Regions from separate parts of the Lentzea sp. DG1S-22 genome, predicted to be linked through region 2. Evidence: riboswitches for the same ligand, from Rfam matches in the RefSeq annotation. Region 2 holds a riboswitch; each other region holds the start of a gene.
What was found. Region 2 has a riboswitch for glycine ahead of gcvH (glycine cleavage system protein GcvH). Riboswitches for the same ligand answer to the same signal wherever they lie in the genome.
Positions count from the first base shown of each region.

Region 1 (6,714 bases), 1.1 Mb from region 2:
ACCGCGAGCCGGTCGACCAGGCCGTCCTCGCGAACGGCGACGAGGTCCAGATCGGCAAGTTCCGCCTCGTCTTCCTGACGGGTCCTGGCTCCGCGGGAGCCTGACGCGTGACGGCCGGGCGGCCACAGCGCGGGGTGATCGGCATCGGGGCGGTGCTCGCACTGCTCCGTCCCGAGTTCCCCGACGTCACCATCTCCAAGATCCGCTTCCTGGAAGCGGAGGGGCTGGTCCGCCCGGCACGCACCGCCTCCGGCTACCGCCAGTTCAGCGCGGCGGACGTCGAGAGGCTGCGGTTCGTGCTGTCCGCGCAACGCGACAGGTACCTGCCGCTCAAGGTGATCCGCGAGCAGCTCGACGCCGTCCCGGTGGACTCCACCGCGGTGTCGCGGGCCGAGCTGCTGGCCCGGACCGGCTTCAGCGCCGACCAGCTGACCCAGCTGGAGCGCGACGGCCTGCTGCGCCCCGGCCCCGGTGGCCGGTTCACCACCGACGACATCACCGCGCTCCGCACGATCCGGACGATGACCGGGCTCGGCGTCGAGCGCGAACACCTGCGCGCGGTCCGCGCGGCAGCGGACCACGAGGTGGTCCTGCTGAAATCTTTCTCGGATCCCGAGACGGTCCGGGAATTGGCGGGCCTGTTCACCTCGTTGCACACGTTGCTGGTGAACGCGGGCCTGCGCCAGTCCTGATCTCCGCCGGGCCGGGTGCAGTCTTGATCACGATCTGCCCGCAACGGTTGAGCACTCGGCCCGCTTGGCGGGTAGCGTCGGACAGGTACGCCGGGGGATGCTCGGGGGTGGATCCGGGTCGTCCCCGAACGAACAGAGGGAGGCGAGGCCCGATGAGCGAAATGCGCGTCGTCGGCGTGCGGGTGGAGCTGCCCCAGAACCAGCCGATCCTTCTTCTGCGCGAAACCGAGGGTGAGCGGTACCTGCCGATCTGGATCGGCTCCGTCGAGGCCACGGCGATCGCGCTCGAGCAGCAGGGCGTCCGTCCTGCCCGCCCGCTCACGCACGACCTGCTCAAGGACGTCATCGGCGCACTGGGCCGCAACCTCGAACAGGTGCGCATCACGGACCTGCAGGAGGGCACGTTCTTCGCCGAGCTCGTGTTCGACGGTGACGTGCGGGTGTCCGCACGGCCCTCGGACTCGGTGGCGCTGGCGTTGCGGGTGGGCGTGCCGATCCACGCCGAGGAGTCGGTGCTGGCCGAGGCCGGCCTGATCATCCCCGACGAGCAGGAGGACGAGGTCGAGAAGTTCCGCGAGTTCCTCGACTCGATCTCGCCGGAGGACTTCCGCGGAGCCGACACCTGAGCGGTGCCGCGGGCGCTGACACTCGAACGGACCTGTGTCGCTGTGCGTCTCGTTTGGCTCGATGCGGTCCGCTCGCGTGTCGCTCGGTTGGGTTACGTTCCGCTGGGAACAGCGCTAAACGATCACTAAACGTCACTTGAACGTCCTGGTTCGGGTGACGGTATGACTCTCTACCTGAGGTTGAGGGTCGACACTCCCCGCGCGTCGCGTTGACCTGCCCTCGGAGCGGTCTTACCGTCGAACTCGAGTGGACGTCGCCGGTTCACGAGAGTGGACGCGGTGGCTTGACGGTCATGAGTTTCGTGGCCGTTCCGAGGGGAGGCAGGCGTGGTCGAGGAAGCGCCCTTGAGGGCCGGATCCGGGCTGCAGGGTGAGCTGTTCCCGGACTCCTCGCTGCCGGACGAGCTCGTCGGCTACCGAGGACCCGCGGCGTGCCAGATCGCGGGCATCACGTACCGGCAGCTCGACTACTGGGCCCGCACCGGGCTCGTCGCCCCGACGGTCCGGATGGCGCACGGCTCGGGCAGCCAGCGGCTGTACTCGTTCAAGGACATCCTGGTCCTGAAGGTCGTGAAACGGCTCCTGGACACCGGTGTCTCGCTGCAGAACATCCGCGTCGCCGTCGACCACCTGCGCCGGCGCGGCGTGCAGGACCTGGCGAGGATCACGCTCTTCTCCGACGGCACGACCGTCTACGAGTGCACCTCGCCGGAGGAGGTCGTGGACCTGCTGCAGGGCGGTCAGGGCGTGTTCGGCATCGCGGTGAGCGGTGCGATGCGCGAGATCTCCGGCACGATCCACGAGTTCCCGGCCGAACGTGCGGACGGCGTCGAGATCGCGCCGATGACCGAGGACGAGCTGACCCGCCGCCGCCGCGAGCGCGCCACCGGCTGACCGGCCCGGTGACCGTGGCCGACCGGCGCCTGTCCGTGGCCGGTCGGCGGACGCGCCGGGGACGGGTCCGTCCCTAGCGTTCCCGGCATGACGCACACTCCTTCGTCGCAGGTGGTCAAGGTCCTGGCCGCGGCCGTCCGGCGCGCCTCCCGCCACGGGTTCGGGTTCGTCGGCACCGAGAACCTGCTGATCTCCCTGATCGACACGACCGGTCCCGGCCGCAAGCTCGGCGCGAAGTCGCTGGGGGCGCTGGCGATGGCGCGGGGGACCGAGCACTGGGCCGACGACGACGGTGGTGTCGTCGGCGAGTCCCACCCGGACGTCACGGCGCTGATGAGCGCCGCCCACCACCACGCTCGCGTCGAGGCCGTTCTGCCCGTGAGCCGCGCGTTGGAGGATTGTCTGCGTGCGGCTGTGGCCCAGGCCGGCGACGGTGTTCTGACCACGACCCACCTCGCCCTGGCGTTGCTGTCGCTCGAGTCCGGACGGGCCGCCGACCTGTTCCTGGTGCGCGGGGTGGATCCCGGGGTGACGGCCGCCGCCGTGCGGGCCGATGCCGCGCGGCGCTACGCCGAGGTCGAGGAAGCACCCGCGGTCTGGCTGCTGCGCAAGGCGGGAGCCCTGGAAGGGGAGTCCGGTGGCGGGTACGTGGGCTGGCTGACGAAGCTCGTCGCACGGGGTCAGGGGCTCGGCGGACCGGTGCTGACGGTGGTGCGCAACGAGGCCGAACGGCTGGCCGTCGCCGGGAGGCGGGACGTCTCGTCGCGCGACCTCGTGGAGGCGGTGCTGACGGTCGACCACCAGCTGGCCGTCTCCGGGCGGCGGCTGAGGCCGGAGTTCGAGTCGGGTGGCGCGGCGGCGTTGCGCGAGGCGGGAGTGGACCCGGCCGCGTTGCCCTCCGGCGGTGGCGCGGTGGAACGCGCCGTGGAGCGGGCGAAGCTCGTCGCCGCGCGGCGCGGGGACGCGGTCGTGGGCACCGCGCACCTGCTCGCGGCGGTGCGCGACGACCCCGCGGACCCCGTCGCGGCGGCGCTCACCGGTCTCGCCGTTGAGACGTAGGTCGCGTCTCTAGCGACTGGGCGGGCTGCCTGCGGGTATTCTTCGCGGGTAGTCGCTGAACTCAGGCGGGAGAGACCGGGCTTCGAACCCGGCGCCGAAGGAGCAAGTCCCTCCCCGGGAACCTCTCAGGCATCCAGGACCGCCGAGCGAGACGCCTCTGGAAAGTGGATCCCCGCAAGGGAATCCCGCCGACGGTGAAAGCCCGGTCCCGCACCGGGTGAACCTCTCAGGCGCCCTTGAAGGGTACGGACAGAGCGGGGAGGGCACCAGGACACGTGTGCCCTCAGCCCCCGGAGGCGTTTGATGACGCAGGACCGCATTCCGCTCGCCGCTCTCGAGCACGGCACCCCGTTCGCCGACCGCCACGTCGGTCCGCGTCCCGCCGAGCTCGCGCGCATCCTCGACGTCATCGGTGTCGGGTCGCTGGAGGAGCTGGCGCAGCGCGCGGTGCCGTCGTCCATCCACGAGCGCGACCTCGTGCTGGACCTGCCCGCCCCGGCCACCGAGACCGAGGCGCTCGCGGAGCTGCGGGAGCTCGCGTCGCGGAACCGGCCGATGACGCAGATGATCGGCCTCGGCTACTACGACACCGTGACGCCGGGCGTGATCCTGCGCAACGTCCTGGAGTCGCCCGCCTGGTACACCGCGTACACGCCGTACCAGCCGGAGATCTCCCAGGGCCGCCTGGAGGCCCTGCTGAACTTCCAGACGATGGTCGGCGACCTGACGGGCCTGCCCGTCGCGAACGCGTCCATGCTGGACGAGTCGACCGCCGCCGCCGAGGCGATGACCCTCGTGCGCCGCGCCGGCCGCTCCAAGTCGAACAAGTTCGTCGTCGACGCCGACACGCTGCCGCAGACGCTGGCCGTGATCGAGACGCGCGCCGAGCCGCTCGACATCGAGATCGTCGTCGCCGACCTGTCGCAGGGCATCGAGGGCCTCGGCCTGGGCGGCGACTTCTTCGGCGTCCTGCTGTCCTACCCCGGCGCGTCCGGTGTGGTGCGCGACCAGAAGGCGCTCATCGAGGAGATCCACGCCGCCGGTGCGCAGGCCGTCGTCGCCGCCGACCTGCTGGCCCTGACGCTGCTGCGCGCGCCCGGTGAGATCGGCGCGGACGTCGTCGTCGGCACCACGCAGCGCTTCGGCGTGCCGATCGGCTTCGGCGGCCCGCACGCCGGCTACATGGCCGTCCGGTCCGGTTTGGAGCGCCAGCTGCCCGGCCGTCTCGTCGGTGTCTCCGTCGACGCCGACGGCTCGCTGGCCTACCGCCTCGCGCTGCAGACGCGTGAGCAGCACATCCGCCGTGAGAAGGCCACGTCGAACATCTGCACCGCGCAGGTGCTGCTGGCCGTGATCGCCTCGATGTACGCCGTCTACCACGGCCCCGAGGGCCTGCGCGCCATCGCGACCCGCGTGCACCGCCTGGCCACCGTGCTCGCCACGGGCCTGTGCGAGGCCGGGCTGGACGTCGTGCACGGCGAGTTCTTCGACACCGTCGAGGTCCGCGTTCCCGGTGAGGCCGCCGCCGTCGTGGCGAAGGCCCGCGAGGCCGGCATCAACCTGCGCCTCGTCGACTCCGACGTCGTCGCGATCGCCTGCGACGAGAAGACCACGCGGGCGCACGTCGTCGCGGTGTGGGAGGCCTTCGGCGTCACCGGGTCCGATGTGGACGCGATCGACGCCGACACCGCCGACGGCATCCCGGCCGACCTGCGCCGCACGTCGGACTACCTGACCCACCCGGTCTTCCACTCGCACCGCTCCGAGACGGCGCTGCTGCGCTACCTGCGCGCGTTGTCCGACAAGGACGTCGCCCTGGACCGCAGCATGATCCCGCTCGGCTCCTGCACGATGAAGCTCAACGCCACCGCGGAGATGGAGTCCATCACGTGGCCGGAGTTCTCGACGCTGCACCCGTTCGCCCCGGCCGAGGACGCCGCCGGTCTGCTGAAGATCGTGTCGGACCTGGAGGCCTGGCTCGCCGAGGTCACCGGCTACGACGCCGTGTCGCTGCAGCCGAACGCCGGGTCGCAGGGTGAGTTCGCCGGTCTGCTGGCGATCCGCGCGTACCACCGCGCGAACGGCAACGCCGACCGCGACGTCTGCCTGATCCCGTCGTCCGCCCACGGCACGAACGCCGCGTCCGCCGTCATGGCCGGCATGCGCGTCGTCGTCGTCAAGTGCGACGACAAGGGCAACATCGACATGGGCCACCTGCGTCAGACGGTCGCGGAGCACGCGGACGACCTGGCCGCGATCATGATCACCTACCCGTCGACCCACGGCGTGTACGAGGACACGGTCCGCGAGGTCTGCGGCTTGGTCCACGACGCGGGCGGCCAGGTGTACGTCGACGGCGCGAACCTCAACGCCCTGATCGGCCTGGCCCGCTACGGCAAGTTCGGCTCGGACGTCTCGCACCTGAACCTGCACAAGACGTTCTGCATCCCGCACGGCGGCGGTGGCCCCGGCGTCGGCCCGATCGGCGTGAAGTCCCACCTCGCGCCGTTCCTGCCGAACCACCCGCTGCAGCCGGCGGCGGGACCGGCCACCGGTGTCGGCCCGATCTCGGGCGCCCCGTGGGGCTCCGCGTCGATCCTGCCGATCTCGTGGGCGTACGTGCGCATGATGGGCGGCGACGGCCTGCGCCGCGCGACCCTGACCGCCGTGGCCGCCGCGAACTACGTGGCGCGGAGGCTCGACGAGCACTACCCGGTCCTCTACACCGGCGAGGGCGGCTTCGTCGCCCACGAGTGCATCCTCGACCTGCGCCCGATCACCAAGGCCACCGGCGTGACGGTGGACGACGTCGCCAAGCGCCTCGCCGACTACGGCCTGCACGCCCCGACGATGTCGTTCCCGGTCGCCGGCACGCTGATGGTCGAGCCGACCGAGTCCGAGGACCTGGCCGAGATCGACAGGTTCATCGACGCCATGATCGCCATCAAGCGCGAGATCGACCGCGTCGGCGCCGGTGAGTGGCCGGTGGAGGACAACCCGCTGCGCAACGCCCCGCACACCGCGGCCAGCGTGACCGTCGGCGAGTGGAACCACCCGTACACCCGCGAGGAGGCCGTGTACCCGGCCGGCACCGCGGCTCCGAAGATCTGGCCGCCGGTCCGCCGCATCGACGGCGCGAAGGGCGACCGCAACCTGGTCTGCTCCTGCCCGCCGCTCGAGGCGTACAGCAGCTGATCCCGGGTCGGTGGAAGGGGGCGCACCCGCGGGTGCGCCCCCTTCCTTCACGTTCCGACGGGGCAGGCCTCGTCGCCGCAGTTCTCCTGCTCGGTGATGCCCGGCCGGTTCAGGTCGTGCTCGAACGCGAAGTGGAAGCAGTCGGGGTGCATCCGCTCGAACAGTTCGAAGTCGTCCTGGTCCAGTTCCACGGTCTCACCGCACCGCTGGCACGTCTGTTCCTCTGACACCGCCGAATGGTCTCACCC
Region 1 covers NZ_CP143276.1:8,104,505-8,111,218, forward strand. Annotated here, with positions in the region: gene garA (glycogen accumulation regulator GarA) at 1-104, shown strand, start outside; gene ftsR (transcriptional regulator FtsR) at 108-692, shown strand; gene V1227_RS38625 (bifunctional nuclease family protein) at 845-1,318, shown strand; gene V1227_RS38630 (MerR family transcriptional regulator) at 1,646-2,212, shown strand; gene V1227_RS38635 (Clp protease N-terminal domain-containing protein) at 2,300-3,271, shown strand; glycine riboswitch at 3,328-3,423, shown strand; glycine riboswitch at 3,427-3,526, shown strand; gene gcvP (aminomethyl-transferring glycine dehydrogenase) at 3,575-6,466, shown strand; gene V1227_RS38645 (hypothetical protein) at 6,514-6,696, opposite strand; gene V1227_RS38650 (class I SAM-dependent DNA methyltransferase) at 6,709-6,714, opposite strand, start outside.
Region 1: it holds a riboswitch for glycine, as region 2 does, so the genes downstream of both, gcvP (aminomethyl-transferring glycine dehydrogenase) here and gcvH (glycine cleavage system protein GcvH) in region 2, are expected to answer to the same signal.

Region 2 (6,714 bases):
GCTGGCCGCGGAACTCGGCGCGGCGCCGATGTCGCTGTACTGGCACGTGCCGACGAAGGACGCGCTGATCGAGCTGTGCCTCGACGAGGTCTACGGCGAGTTCACCCTCCCCGACCCCGAGACCGACTGGGAGACCGCGGTGCGCGCGATGATGCGCGAGCTGCGTCAGCTCGCGCTCAAGCACCCGTGGTGGATCCGCGGGATCGGGGAGTTCAACACCATCGGCCCGAACGCCGTGGCCTACGCGGACGCCATGTTCGGGCCGATGTTGCGCGCCGGGCTGTCGACCGTCGCGGCGGCCCAGTCGATCGCCACGGTGGGCAGCTTCGTCAACGGGTACGCGATCGCCGAGGTCAACTTCATCGCTCGCGGCGGGATGGACTCGCCACCGCCGGACATGGACAAGATCGCCGACCTGTACCGGGACAAGCACCCCCGGTACGTCGCGATGCTCGACGAGGGCGAGCTGTGGTCGCTGGAGCGGCAGTTCGAGTTCGGCCTGGACTGCGTGATCGAAGGCGTCAAGGCCCGCGTCGAAGCCCTCAGGTAGGCGAAACCCCCGCAGCGGTTCACGCGTGCGGGGGCCTCATTCATCGGGGTGGCTCTCAGATCACGGACTCCAGCGGCGTGTGCGCGAGGCCGGTCGCCTCGGCCACCGGGCCGTTGGTCAGCTTGCCGGCGTGGGCGTTGAGGCCCAGGGCGAGCGAACGGTCGTCCTTCAGCGCCTTCTCCCAGCCCTTGTCGGCCAGCGCGACGGCGTAGGGCAGCGTCACGTTGGTCAGCGCGTAGGTCGAGGTGCGCGGGACGGCGCCCGGCATGTTCGCGACGCAGTAGAACACCGAGTTGTGGACCTCGTAGGTCGGCTCGGCGTGCGTGGTGGCGCGCGAGTCCTCGAAGCAGCCGCCCTGGTCGATCGCGATGTCGACGAGCACCGAGCCCGGCTTCATCTCGGCGACCAGCGCGTTCGAGACGAGCTTCGGCGCGGCGGCACCGGGGACGAGCACGGCGCCGATGACGAGGTCGGCCTCGCGGACGGCCTGCTCGATCGCGAACGAGTTCGAGGCGAGCGTGCGCAGGCGGCCGGCGAACTGGGCGTCGACTTGGCGCAGCCGGTCGACGTTGGTGTCGAGGATCTGCACGTCCGCGCCCATGCCCACGGCGATGGTCGCGGCGTTGAGACCGGCCACACCGCCGCCGATCACGACCACGCGGGCCGGGGCGACACCGGGGACGCCACCGGGCAGCACGCCGCGGCCACCGGAGGGCTTCATCAGCGAGAACGCGCCGACCTGCGGGGCAAGGCGGCCCGCGACCTCGGACATCGGGGCCAGCAGCGGCAGCGCGCGGTTCGGCAGCTGCACGGTCTCGTAGGCGATGGCCGTGGTGCCGGACGCCAGCAGCGCCTCGGTCAGCGGCTTGTCGGCGGCGAGGTGCAGGTACGTGAAGAGGGTCTGGCCGGCGCGCAGGCGGGGGTACTCCTCGGCGATCGGCTCCTTGACCTTGAGGACCAGGTCGCCCTCGGCCCAGACGTCGTCGGCGGTCGCGAGGACCTTGGCGCCCGCGGCGAGGTACTCCTCGTCGGTGATCGCGGAGCCCAGACCGGCGCCCTGCTCGACGAACACGTCGTGCCCGCGGCTCGTCAGCTCGTGCGCACCGGCAGGGGTGAGAGCGACGCGGTACTCGTGGTTCTTGATCTCGCGGGGAACTGCGATCCGCACGATGACTCCTCCGTTCGGTGGCCGACATCTCACAATGTGGGGCAGTGGGAAGGTCATGTCACTGTGCGAATCGCACTATCGAGCACGGGTGCGGTTGTTCACTTGGGACAGAGCCACCTGGTTTGCGCTCGCGTGTGACTCGACCCGTCCGCGTTGACACCCGGCGGGGGCCGCACATAGCGTTCGCCCCTGAGAACTGAAGACCGGCCGCGGCGCGACAGCGCCAGAACCCGAGTGGGAGAGACCCCGACGAACGTCGGTCGGGGCGCCGAAGGGGCAAGCTCCCGCACACTCTCAGGCAGCAAGACCACTCGGGGTAGGCAACTCTGCACGGCGGAGGGGGCGCAAGTGTCCTGACCCGTCACAGCCAGAGGAGTCGCGCCGTGCAGTTCCCCGAGAACCTGCTCTACACCACCGAGCACGAGTGGGTCGACTGGACGCCGGGTACCCAGGACCCGCTGACCTGCGGGATCACCGAGTACGCGGCGGACGCCCTGGGCGACATCGTCTTCGTGCAGCTGCCCGAGGTCGGTGCGAAGGTCGTCACCAACGAGGTGTGCGGCGAGCTCGAGTCCACCAAGTCCGTCAGCGACCTGTTCTCGCCCGTCACCGGTGAGGTGATCGAGGTCAACAGCGCCGTCGTCGACGACCCGGCGATCGTGAACAACGACCCGTACGGCGCCGGCTGGCTGTTCAAGGTCCGCGTCGAGTCGGCCGAGAACCTGCTCACGGCGGCCAAGTACGCCGAGCTCACCCAGACCGGCTGACATGGGCCCGACCGACCGCTCCACCACCACGAAGGACTGATCAGTGGCGATCAGCGTTTTCGACCTGTTCTCCGTCGGCATCGGACCGTCCAGCTCCCACACCGTCGGCCCGATGCGCGCGGCGGCGATGTTCGTCGAGAAGCTCGGTGCGCGTGCGTCCGAAGTGGACCGCGTGCACGTCGAGCTGTTCGGCTCGCTCGGCGCGACCGGCCACGGCCACGGCAGCCCGAAGGCCGTGTTCCTGGGCCTCGAGGGCAACCTCCCCGAGGAGGTCGACCCCACCGTCGCCGCCCACCGCGTCGAGGAGATCGTCGGCGGCGGACGGCTCCGGCTCGGCGGCACGCACGAGATCGAGTTCGTGCACGACCGCGACCTCGTCATGCACCGCCGCAAGTCACTTCCGCTGCACCCCAACGGGATGAGCTTCGAGGCGTTCAGCGGCGGCGAGTCCGTCGAGCACGCCGTCTACTACTCGATCGGCGGCGGGTTCGTCGTCGACGAGAACGCCTCCGGCACCGACCGCATCAAGCCCGACTCGACGCCGCTGCCCCACCCGTTCCTCACCGGCGACCAGCTGCTCGCGCGCTGCCGCGAGACAGGCCTGTCGATCAGCGAGATCATGATGGCCAACGAGCTGTCGTGGCGGACGGAAGAAGAGGTGCGGTCGGGACTGCTGCACATCTGGCACGTCATGCAGGAGTGCGTCGAACGCGGCTGCACCGAGCACGGCATCCTGCCCGGCGGCCTGAAGGTCCGCCGCCGCGCCGCCGAGATGCGCAAACGCCTGGAGGGCGAGCACTTCGTCACCGACCCCCTGCGCGTCATGGACTGGGTCACGCTCTTCGCGCTGGCGGTCAACGAGGAGAACGCCGCGGGCGGCCGCGTCGTCACCGCGCCGACCAACGGCGCGGCCGGCATCGTCCCCGCGGTCCTGCACTACTACACGAAGTTCGTGCCGGGAGCCTCGGACGACGGCGTGGTCCGCTTCCTGCTGACCGCCGGCGCGATCGGCGTGCTGTTCAAGGAGAACGCGTCGATCTCCGGCGCCGAGGTCGGCTGCCAGGGCGAGGTCGGCTCCGCGTGCTCGATGGCGGCCGGCGGCCTCGCCGAGGTGCTCGGAGGCACCCCCGAACAGGTCGAGAACGCGGCCGAGATCGCGATGGAGCACAACCTCGGCCTCACCTGCGACCCGATCGGCGGCTTGGTGCAGATCCCGTGCATCGAACGCAACGCCGTCGCGTCCATCAAGGCCATCACGGCCGTGCGCATGGCTTTGCGCGGCGACGGTTCGCACTTCGTGTCGCTCGACAAGGTCATCAAGACCATGCGGGACACCGGCAAGGACATGTCGGTGAAGTACAAGGAGACCGCGCGCGGCGGCCTCGCCGTGAACGTGATCGAGTGCTGACTCAGCGGGCGTCGTAGGCCTGCTGGGCCTCGAGCACCTCGGGCATCCGCGCTTCCAGCAGGTGGATCAACGACAACAGCCGCTCCGCCGTCTCGCGCCCGAGCGGTGTGAGGCTGTAGTCGACCCGCGGCGGGTTCGTGTGCTGGGCCTCCCGGTGCACGAGCCCGTCGCGCTCCAGCGCCTGCAACGTCTGCGACAGCATCTTCTCGCTGACCCCGTCGACGCGGCGGCGCAGCTCGTTGAAGCGCAGCGGGCCGTCCACGAGCACGCCCAGGGTCAGGCCGCCCCACCTGCCGGTGACGTGCTCCAGCAAGGGACGTGACGGGCACGCCTTCGCGAACACGTTGTACTCCATGGCGGCATCATAGCTGGTCAAGGCGCTAACTGATAGTAAGTGTGAGAGCTCTCCGCGTCAGGGGGAGCTCTCACACCTCAGAACGGCCAGGTGGCGTTCCGGCCCGCTTCGAGCAGGGGCACCATGCGGAAGGTCGCGTCCGTCAGGCCCCCGAACTCGTGACGGCCGGCCCCGCCGGTCGCGAACGCCGCGTGCCGGTACCCGTTCAGGTTGAACCCGTAGACCGGCACGTGCCGCGGCACGACGTCCGAGACGCCCTCCCCGTGCGGCGCGCTGATCGTCTGCATGTCCGAGATGATGAACACGCGGTCGTGCCGCCGGTAGGTGCGCTTCAGCGAGCCGACGATGTCCGTGCCGTGCCCGACCTCGCCGATGCGCTCCAGGAACCGGCCGACCTCCCGGATCACCGACGCCCCGCGCGGGACCTCGTGCCGGAACGTGCCGTCCGCGAACCCGATGACGTCGACCTGCTCGCCCTTCGCGCCGAGCGCGACGCCGAAGACCGCCGCGGCCTTGGCCGGGGTGACCTTCGACCGGGCCGAGATCGTGCCGTGCGTCATCGACGCCGAGGTGTCGATGAGGACCAGCGACCGGCCCGGCAGCGCGGGCAGGTTGCTCAGCGACGCCTGCAGCGCCTGGTCCAGGGCGTGGCCCCAGCGCAGGCTCGGCGCCGCCTCGTAGGCGGACAGGAACCGGAACGGGAACTGGCGCGAGCGGGCGACCTGGCCGGGGTCGGCCAGACGGGTCGCCACGGCCGCGGCGGCCTCGTCGGACATGCCGGCCTCGTCGAAGTTCCTGAGGTTCCGCAGGCACGCCATGAACCCCATCGACGGTGCCAGCGCCTCCCACACCTCGCGCGTGAGCGGTCCCTGCAACCACCCGGCCACCGACTCCCACGTCATCCCCGCCCGGCGCAGCACGTCGGCCGCGTCCGGGCGCGAGAACAGCGCGCGCCGCTGCTCCACCGGCCACGCCATCAGCTCGCGGCGTGCCGCGATCACGCGCAGCTCCCGCGGAACCGCGGTGCCGGCGGAGCGGCGGCTGTCCAGCACGTACTCGAACAGCGAGCCCTGCCAGGCAGCGGCGGGTGACGGGTGGGCGAGGTTCAGGACGTCGGCCATGCGGAAGCCGCGGGCGTCGCTGTCCCACTTCAGGACGGCGCGCTCGTCGTAGAGGCGCGCGACGGCGTCGGCGATGCCCCGCTTGATCGGCTTCGGGACGCGGCGGCCGTGCGTGCCGGTCCAGTGGGCGAGGAGTTCGCCCGGCTCGTCGGCTCGCTGGAGCACCGAGTCGACGACGGCGCGGTTGGTGACGCCGGCGTCCGAGGAGGCGGCCAGTCGTGCCTGGACGAACTCGGCCGCGCCCACGAGCGACGCGGTGCGCATGTTGGCCTCGCTGCGCAGCCACCTGAGCAGGCGTGCGGTCCACTCGGGATCGGTGAGCGCGGCGTCGCGCACGAGCTGGGCGAAGCGGGTGTCGCGCCGGGTGCCGGACTCGTAGAAGGTGGCCTCGCCGCCCATGTTCGACACGGCGAGCAGGAACAGCTCGGACTTCGTGTCGCGCGGGTGGCCGGTGCCGCCCTCGTGGGTGTGCGCGGTCGGTCCGGGCGCCGTGGCGACCGGGCTGGTGCCCGCCGGACGTGCGCGGAAGATGTTGAACTTCGCCATCGGCTCTTCCCCCTCGGGACAAAAAGAAGGGGAGCCCACGAACGCCACACGTGTCCGAGTTCAAAGGCGCGGAAGGTACATCGCCGCTCTACCAGTTGAGCTACGGCCGGTTTCCCGGCCGGCGGGACTCGAACCCGCACCCAGCCCATCCCGAATGGAAGTAACCCTCTGCTTCGCACCGGACACGTGTGGAGTTGTGCGCTCCCGAGATCAAGCCGCCGACGGCACATTTGCGTTGTGAGGACGAAGTATCCGTCGGCTTCGCACCGGGTGCGATTTCAATGCAACCACACCGCGCCAGCGAATTGTTTCCGGCGGATGTGGAGTTCGTGGACGCCCGAGATCAAATCGCGGAAGGTGACGTGCTCACCGAAGTGAGCGAGACCGGCCGGGGCCGGCTTCAGGAATCGAACCCGAGTATCACCAGAAGTAACCCTCCGCTGCGCACCGGGCGCTCATTCATACAACCACGCCGCGCAAACCGTTTTCCTAGGGCGCCACCTTCACGAGCCGGCGCAGCAGGTAGAACAGCCCGACGGTCAGCAGGAACCCGATGGCGCTGATCATCACGATCTGTTCGACGGTGTCGGCCTGCGCCCCCGCGAACACGTACGCGGCGCAAATCGGCACGGTGCCGACGAGCGTGAACGCCATGAAAGTCCGGAACGACACCCTGGACACGCCCGCGGAGACCGACACCGTTTCCGCCATCATCGGGATGCCGCGCGCGACCCCGAAGAACCAGGGCCCGAACTGGCGGCCCCACCGCCGCATCTCGGTCAGCTCCTCGATGGTCACC
Region 2 covers NZ_CP143276.1:6,997,960-7,004,673, forward strand. Annotated here, with positions in the region: gene V1227_RS33250 (TetR/AcrR family transcriptional regulator) at 1-550, shown strand, start outside; gene ald (alanine dehydrogenase) at 606-1,718, opposite strand; glycine riboswitch at 1,944-2,038, shown strand; gene gcvH (glycine cleavage system protein GcvH) at 2,102-2,485, shown strand; gene V1227_RS33265 (L-serine ammonia-lyase) at 2,529-3,893, shown strand; gene V1227_RS33270 (winged helix-turn-helix transcriptional regulator) at 3,895-4,248, opposite strand; gene V1227_RS33275 (TROVE domain-containing protein) at 4,326-5,915, opposite strand; gene V1227_RS33280 (TVP38/TMEM64 family protein) at 6,405-6,714, opposite strand, start outside.

Region 3 (6,714 bases), 790 kb from region 2:
ACGCTAGGCCCGCCCCGCCGAGCTGGCCATGACCGTGGAGGGTGACCGATTAGCTCACCTGGAACTCCATGTACTCGGGATCCTCGGCCTGCCGGAACCCGAGCCGCCGGTAGAGCCTGCGAGCGGGCAGGTTGTCCTCCCAGACCCGCAGGACGACGACCTTCCAGCCCTGCTCCGCCGCCCACGCCAGAACGGTCCTGACCAGGCTTTCCCCGATGCCGCGGCCGCGGTGGGAGGCGCGCACCCACATCGAGTAGAGGTAGAGCCCCTCCGGCTTTCCGGTGGCCGCGACCAGGGCGACGGGGTCGGGGTCGAGCGCGACGACCTTCAGCCCCTCGGCCGCGCGGTCGCGCCACTCGTCCTCGCCGTACCGCTGCTCGGCCGCCAGCGCGGACCCGAACTCCTCGGGGTCGCTGGACAGCGCCTCCAGGCGGATGTCGCGCCACAGCCGCCACTCGTCCGGCGCGACCTGATGGATCTGCATACCGAGCAGTCTGGACGACCGGGGTGGGAATTTCGCTCAGTTTTTCGGGTGACGACCTGGCGCGCCGGTCATGGCGTGGACCACCGCCCGGTGGTTTCGTGGACCGCATGGCAGAGCGTCGATCGCGGTGGATGGACAGCGACCTGGACCAGTTGCGCCAGCTCGCGCGCACGTTCTTCGAGAAGGAGGTCACGCCGCACGCGGAACGCTTCGCCGAGCAGAAGCAGGTCGACCGCGAGCTGTGGCTCAAGGCCGGTGAGCTCGGGCTGCTGTGCCTCTCCATCCCCGAGGAGTACGGAGGCGGCGGCGGGACGTTCGCCCACGAGGCCGTGCTGCTCGAGGAGCAGGCGCGCGCCGGCGACAGCTCGTGGGGCAACAGCGTGCACAGCGGCATCGTCGCCCACTACCTCAACTCCTACGGCACCGAGGAGCAGAAGCGGCGCTGGCTGCCGAAGCTCGCCTCGGGTGAGCACGTCGGCGCGATCGCGATGACCGAGCCCGGCGCGGGCTCCGACCTCCAGGGCATCCGCACGAAGGCGATCCGCGAGGGCGACGAGTACGTCATCAACGGCTCGAAGACGTTCATCACCAACGGCGCGCTCGCCGACCTCGTCATCGTGGTGGCCAAGACCGACCCTGCGCAGGGCGCCACCGGCATCTCGCTGCTCGTCGTCGAGAACGACATCCGGCGCGGCCGCGTGCTCGACAAGGTCGGCATGAAGGGGCAGGACACCGCCGAACTGTTCTTCGACGACGTCCGCGTGCCGGCGGACAACCTCCTCGGCGGCCAGGAGGGCCTCGGGTTCGTCCAGCTCATGCAGCAGCTGCCGCAGGAACGCCTCATCATCGGCGTCTGCTGCATCGCGGGCATCGAGGCGGCCGTCGACCTCACGCTCGGGTACGTGAAGGAGCGCAAGGCGTTCGGCAAGGAGCTGATCAAGTTCCAGAACACCCGCTTCAAGCTGGCCGAGTGCGCGACCGAGGCGTCCGTGACCAGGGCGTTCATCGACGAGTGCATCGAGAAGCACCTGCGCGGCGAACTGGACGTGCCGACCGCCGCGATGGCGAAGTGGTGGGCCAGCGACCGGCTGAGCAGGGTCGTCGACGAGTGCGTGCAGCTGTTCGGCGGCTACGGCTACATGAACGAGTACCCGATCGCACGTGCCTGGTCCGATGCCCGCGTGCAGCGGATCTACGGCGGCACGAACGAGATCATGAAGGAAATCATCGCGAGGTCCCTGTGAGCGGGCCTCTGGAGGGGTTGCGCGTCGTCGAGCTCGCGGGCCTCGCGCCCGCGCCGTTCGCGTGCATGGTGCTCGCCGACCTGGGCGCGGACGTGGTGCAGGTCTGCAAGCCGGGGAGCCGGTCGACGGTTCCCGGCGACTTCCTGGGCCGCAACCGGCGCTCCGTCGCGATCGACACCCGCACCCCCGAGGGCGCCGATCTGGTGCTGCGGCTGGTCGAACGCTCGGACGTGCTGGTGGAGGGCTTCCGGCCGGGTGTCACCGAGCGCCTGGGCATCGGCCCGGCCCAGTGCCTCGCCCGCAACCCGCGCCTCATCTACGGGCGCATGACCGGGTGGGGTCAGGACGGGCCCCTCGCAGACCGCGCCGGCCACGACATCAACTACATCGCCGTCGCGGGCGCGCTGGAGCCTCTGGGCCGGGCCGGCGGGCCGCCGTCGTTCCCGATCAACCTGCTCGGCGACTTCGGCGGGGGAGGGCTGCTGCTGGCCCTCGGCGTGCTCGCCGCGCTGTATGAGAGGGAACGCTCCGGGCGCGGTCAGGTCGTCGACGCGGCCATGGTCGACGGGGCGGCGCTGCTGACGACGTTCCTGCACGGGATGCGGTCCGCGGGCATGTGGCCGGGCGGGCGCGGCGAGAACATGCTCGACGGTGGAGTGCCGTTCTACGACGTCTACGAGGCCGCGGACGGCGGGTACGTGGCCGTGGGCGCGCTGGAGGAGAAGTTCTACGCCGACCTCGTGCGCGTGCTGGGGCTGGAGGACGCACCCTCGCGCAACGACCCCGCGAACTGGCCTGAGCTGCGGGAACGCATCACCGCGGCGGTGAAGACCCGGTCGCGCGACGAGTGGGCGGGCCTCGCGGAGGACACCGACGCCTGCCTGGCGCCCGTGCTGACCCCGGACGAGGCGGCACGTCACCCGTACAACGCGGAACGTTCCACTTTCGTGGACGTCGGTGGCGCGCTGCACCCGGCTCCGGCGCCCCGCTTCGACCGCACGCCGACGGCCGTTCCGACCCCTCCGGTGTCCGCGGGGGTGAACACCGGGGAAGTGCTTGCCGACATGGGTGTGTCCGCCGACCGAATTATGGAACTGCGGCGGTCTGGAGTAATTGGATGAATGGCCGGGCGCGCATTAATTGCGCCACGAGGGCGTGACGGAGCGTGAAGGCGGCGGTTCGGCATCCGGGTGAGGCCCGGTGCACCAGGTTCTGTCCAAGCTGTGGGATGCGAGGGAGTCCGTGTTCACCTCGTGCCCAGGACATCGGCGCTGCTGACGCCCCGCTTTAGCCGCCATTCGGGTGACATTGGGCGCCCCGCAGGCGTGCGCCCCTGGTCGATCGCCGCTGTGGTTGGGCGTGGTCGTTGTTCATCGCAAGGGTGAATGGTGGACCATGTCGGGTGACACGGGCGGTCCGCCGCCTGACCGGTGAGCGACATGGACGGAGAGGTACCTGTGAACCTCAAGAAGGTGCTAGTGCTGGCGGGCGTCGCGCTGGTGCTGTTCCTCCTGATCACCCGGCCCGAAGAGTCCGCTTCGGCGGTCCAGACGGCTCTCGGCTGGCTGCGGGAGGGCGCGGAGTCGATCATCACCTTCGTCAGGAGCCTCTTCGGCACGGCGACCCCCATCGCCTAGTGACGCACCGTGATCCTCGACCGTTCGCGTTGAGCCGGACGGGTGGAATGCGGCCAATCACGCACTGGTAACGGGTGTTCTGAGGATTCAGGGTCTGGCGATTGTCAGACCTACCGAATACCTTCCGCTGCAATGGCCGATCCCCGACCGACGAGGAGGCATGGATGGTCGAGGACTCCGGGGTCCACGAGCTCTTGAAGCAGTGGGCGGCTGAACGGTCTGATGACGCAGAGATGCAGGAGGTGAACCGGATCAAGAACGCGTGGCTCGCTGAGGCTCCCCCTCGGCGCCGGGCATCCCCGTGCAGCGGGGTGCCGCACGGAGCGGGCCGCGTGGCTTGGTCAAGGTCGACTCGGCGGATCCGGCCTACGTGGCCGCGATGCGCAAGCGGGCGCCGGAGGCACCCGAGGCGTTGCTCGCCGCCGCGGCGAGCTACTGGCAGCTGGTGGGCGACGTCGCCGAGGCCGAGCAGTGGTGGGACGCGGGCATCAGCCCGCTGGACCAGCGCGCGCTCGACTACCGCGCGGCCGGCCTCACGCCCGCCGACCTCGGGAGGCGCCTGGGACCGATGACGGTTCTCCAGCACCTTCGCCGTGGCTCCGCCGCGGCCTGGTGCGTCGCACGTCTGCAGAGGCAGCGCCGGGACGGCGTGGCATAAGAGGAACGGGCTGCCGGAGGCGGCAGCCCTGTACCCATCCCCACGGGTGGCCTCCTGTCAGGAGGCCTCACCCCAGTAGTGTGGAGGTCGTGCGCGGCCTCCTTACTCCCCAGCGTGTGCTGATCGCGCTCGCCTGTCTGGCGGCGCTGATCGTCTGCTGCGGGCTCGCGTACTGGCAGTGGCAGCGCTTCGAGTCCTCCAGCGGCACGTTCCAGAACCTCGGGTACGTGCTCCAGTGGCCGCTCTTCGGCCTCTTCCCCCTCTTCATGGTGTGGCGTTTCCGCCGCCTGGCACGCCAGCGCCGTGACGAGGCTCTCTCCGCACCGGAGCCGGTTGCGGCCGCCGCCGAGCCGGTGACTACCGTTGACGCCGTCAAACCCGCGCCCGTCGAGCACTTCGACGACGAAGAAGACGCGGAGCTCGCGGCCTACAACCGCATGCTCGCGAACCTCAACGCGCGGGACGGTCGTTGAGCGAAGGCGGGCAGATGAAGGGTGCGTTGACCCGGTTCAGGGTCATGGCTTACGTGGTCGGTGTCTTCCTGCTGCTCCTGGTCGTGGCGATGGTGCTCAAGTACGCCGCGGACATGGACGGCGCGATGAAGGTCGTCGGCCCGGTCCACGGCTTCCTCTACGCCATCTACCTGGTGCTTTCCGTAGACCTGGCGCTGAAGCTGCGCTGGTCGATCAAGGGCACGGCGCTCGTGCTGATCGCCGGCACGATCCCGTTCCTGTCGTTCTGGGCGGAGCGCAAGGTGGTCGAGAAGACGGCGCAGGGCGTGCCGCTGTGACGTTCGGCCTGCTAGCGTCTGGGGCAACCAACTGAACACGGCCGTCGATGTCGCGCGGGAGAGCTCCACCGCTGCCGGTTTCCGGCGTGGGGAGCGCCGAAGGAGCAACTCCTCCCCGGAATCTCTCAGGTCCCCGTACCGCGCGACGAAGGCAACTCTGGAAAGCAGGCTCGTCAGCAGCCTCGCCCACGGTGCAAGCCACTCCGGTGGTGAAGCTCTCAGGCTCATGACAGAGGGGGAGGCTCTCTCAGACGAGGAGTCTCTGATGGACCGTGTCATTCTTCTGTTGCCTCAGCCGGCCTGCTCCGGCTCTTCGGCGCACCCTCAAGGAGCGTTCTGATGTCCCGCCTCACGCCTCTGAACGCCGAGCACGAGCAGCTCGGCGCGATGTTCACCGACTTCGCGGGCTGGCGGATGCCGCTGCGCTACTCGTCCGAGCTCGCCGAGCACCACGCGGTGCGCACCTCGGCGGGCCTGTTCGACCTCACGCACATGGGTGAGATCGTCCTGACCGGACCGCAGGCGGGCGAGGCGCTCGACTACGCGCTCGTCGGCCACATCTCCGCGCTGGCCGTCGGCAAGGCGCGCTACACGATGATCACCCAGGCCGATGGCGGCGTGATCGACGACCTGATCGTGTACCGCTTGGGCGACGAGGAGTTCATGGTCGTCGCGAACGCCTCCAACGCCGCGGTCGTGGCCGACGCGCTGGTGGAGCGCGCCGCCGGGTTCGACACCGCCGTCGCGGACAGGTCGACCGACTACGCGCTGATCGCGGTCCAGGGCCCGAAGTCCGTCGAGATCCTCGCCGGCCTGACCGACACCGACCTCTCGACGGTGAAGTACTACGCCTCGTACCCGTCGACCGTCGCGGGCGTCCCGGCGCTGCTCGCGCGCACCGGCTACACCGGCGAGGAGGGCTTCGAGCTGTTCGTCGCCCCGGCCGACGCCTCGGCCGTGTGGGCCGCGCTGCTGGAGGCGGGCCAGCCGCACGAGCTCAAGCCGTGCGGACTCGGCTGCCGCGACACGCTGCGCCTCGAAGCCGGGATGCCGTTGTACGGCAACGAGCTCACCACGTCGCTGACGCCCTACAACGCGAACCTCGGCCGCGTCGTGAAGCTCGACAAGCCGGGTGACTTCGTGGGCCGCGACGCCCTCGCGAAGGTGGCGGAGTCCGGTGTGGACTCGGTCCTGGTCGGACTGAAGACCCCCGAGCGGCGCGCCCCGCGCCACGGCTACGCGGTGCTGAACGGCGACGAGGTCGTCGGCGAGGTCACCTCGGGCGCCCTGTCCCCGACCCTCGGCTACTCGGTCGCGATGGCCTACGTGACCCGTGCGAGCTCCGAGCCGGGCACCTCACTGCTGGTGGACGTCCGCGGCAAGAAGCAGCCGGTCGAGGTCGTCGCACTTCCGTTCTACAAGCGCGCCAAGTAGGGAGATCCTCCAGATGTCCGACCAGTTCAACGCCTCCCTCGCGGAGTACGACCCCGAGGTTGCCGAGGCCGTCGCGGCCGAGCTGGCGCGCCAGCAGGGCACCCTCGAGATGATCGCCTCGGAGAACTTCACCCCGGTCTCCGTGCTGCAGGCCCAGGGCTCCGTGCTCACCAACAAGTACGCCGAGGGCTACCCCGGCCGCCGCTACTACGGCGGCTGCGAGCACGTCGACGTCGTCGAGCGCCTCGCCATCGAGCGCATCAAGTCGCTCTTCGGCGCCGGCTTCGCGAACGTCCAGCCGCACTCGGGCGCCCAGGCCAACGCGGCCGCCATGTTCGCGCTCCTGCAGCCCGGCGACACGATCCTCGGCCTGGACCTCGCGCACGGCGGCCACCTGACGCACGGCATGCGCATCAACTTCTCCGGCAAGCTCTACAACGTCGTGCCGTACCACGTCTCCGACGAAG
Region 3 covers NZ_CP143276.1:7,790,638-7,797,351, forward strand. Annotated here, with positions in the region: gene V1227_RS37060 (GNAT family N-acetyltransferase) at 50-484, opposite strand; gene V1227_RS37065 (acyl-CoA dehydrogenase family protein) at 592-1,728, shown strand; gene V1227_RS37070 (CaiB/BaiF CoA transferase family protein) at 1,725-2,849, shown strand; gene V1227_RS37075 (hypothetical protein) at 3,168-3,365, shown strand; partial or broken gene V1227_RS37080 (helix-turn-helix transcriptional regulator) at 3,530-4,023, shown strand; gene V1227_RS37085 (hypothetical protein) at 4,113-4,496, shown strand; gene V1227_RS37090 (DUF3817 domain-containing protein) at 4,511-4,813, shown strand; glycine riboswitch at 4,859-4,964, shown strand; glycine riboswitch at 4,966-5,053, shown strand; gene gcvT (glycine cleavage system aminomethyltransferase GcvT) at 5,153-6,247, shown strand; gene glyA (serine hydroxymethyltransferase) at 6,261-6,714, shown strand, end outside.
Region 3: it holds a riboswitch for glycine, as region 2 does, so the genes downstream of both, gcvT (glycine cleavage system aminomethyltransferase GcvT) here and gcvH (glycine cleavage system protein GcvH) in region 2, are expected to answer to the same signal.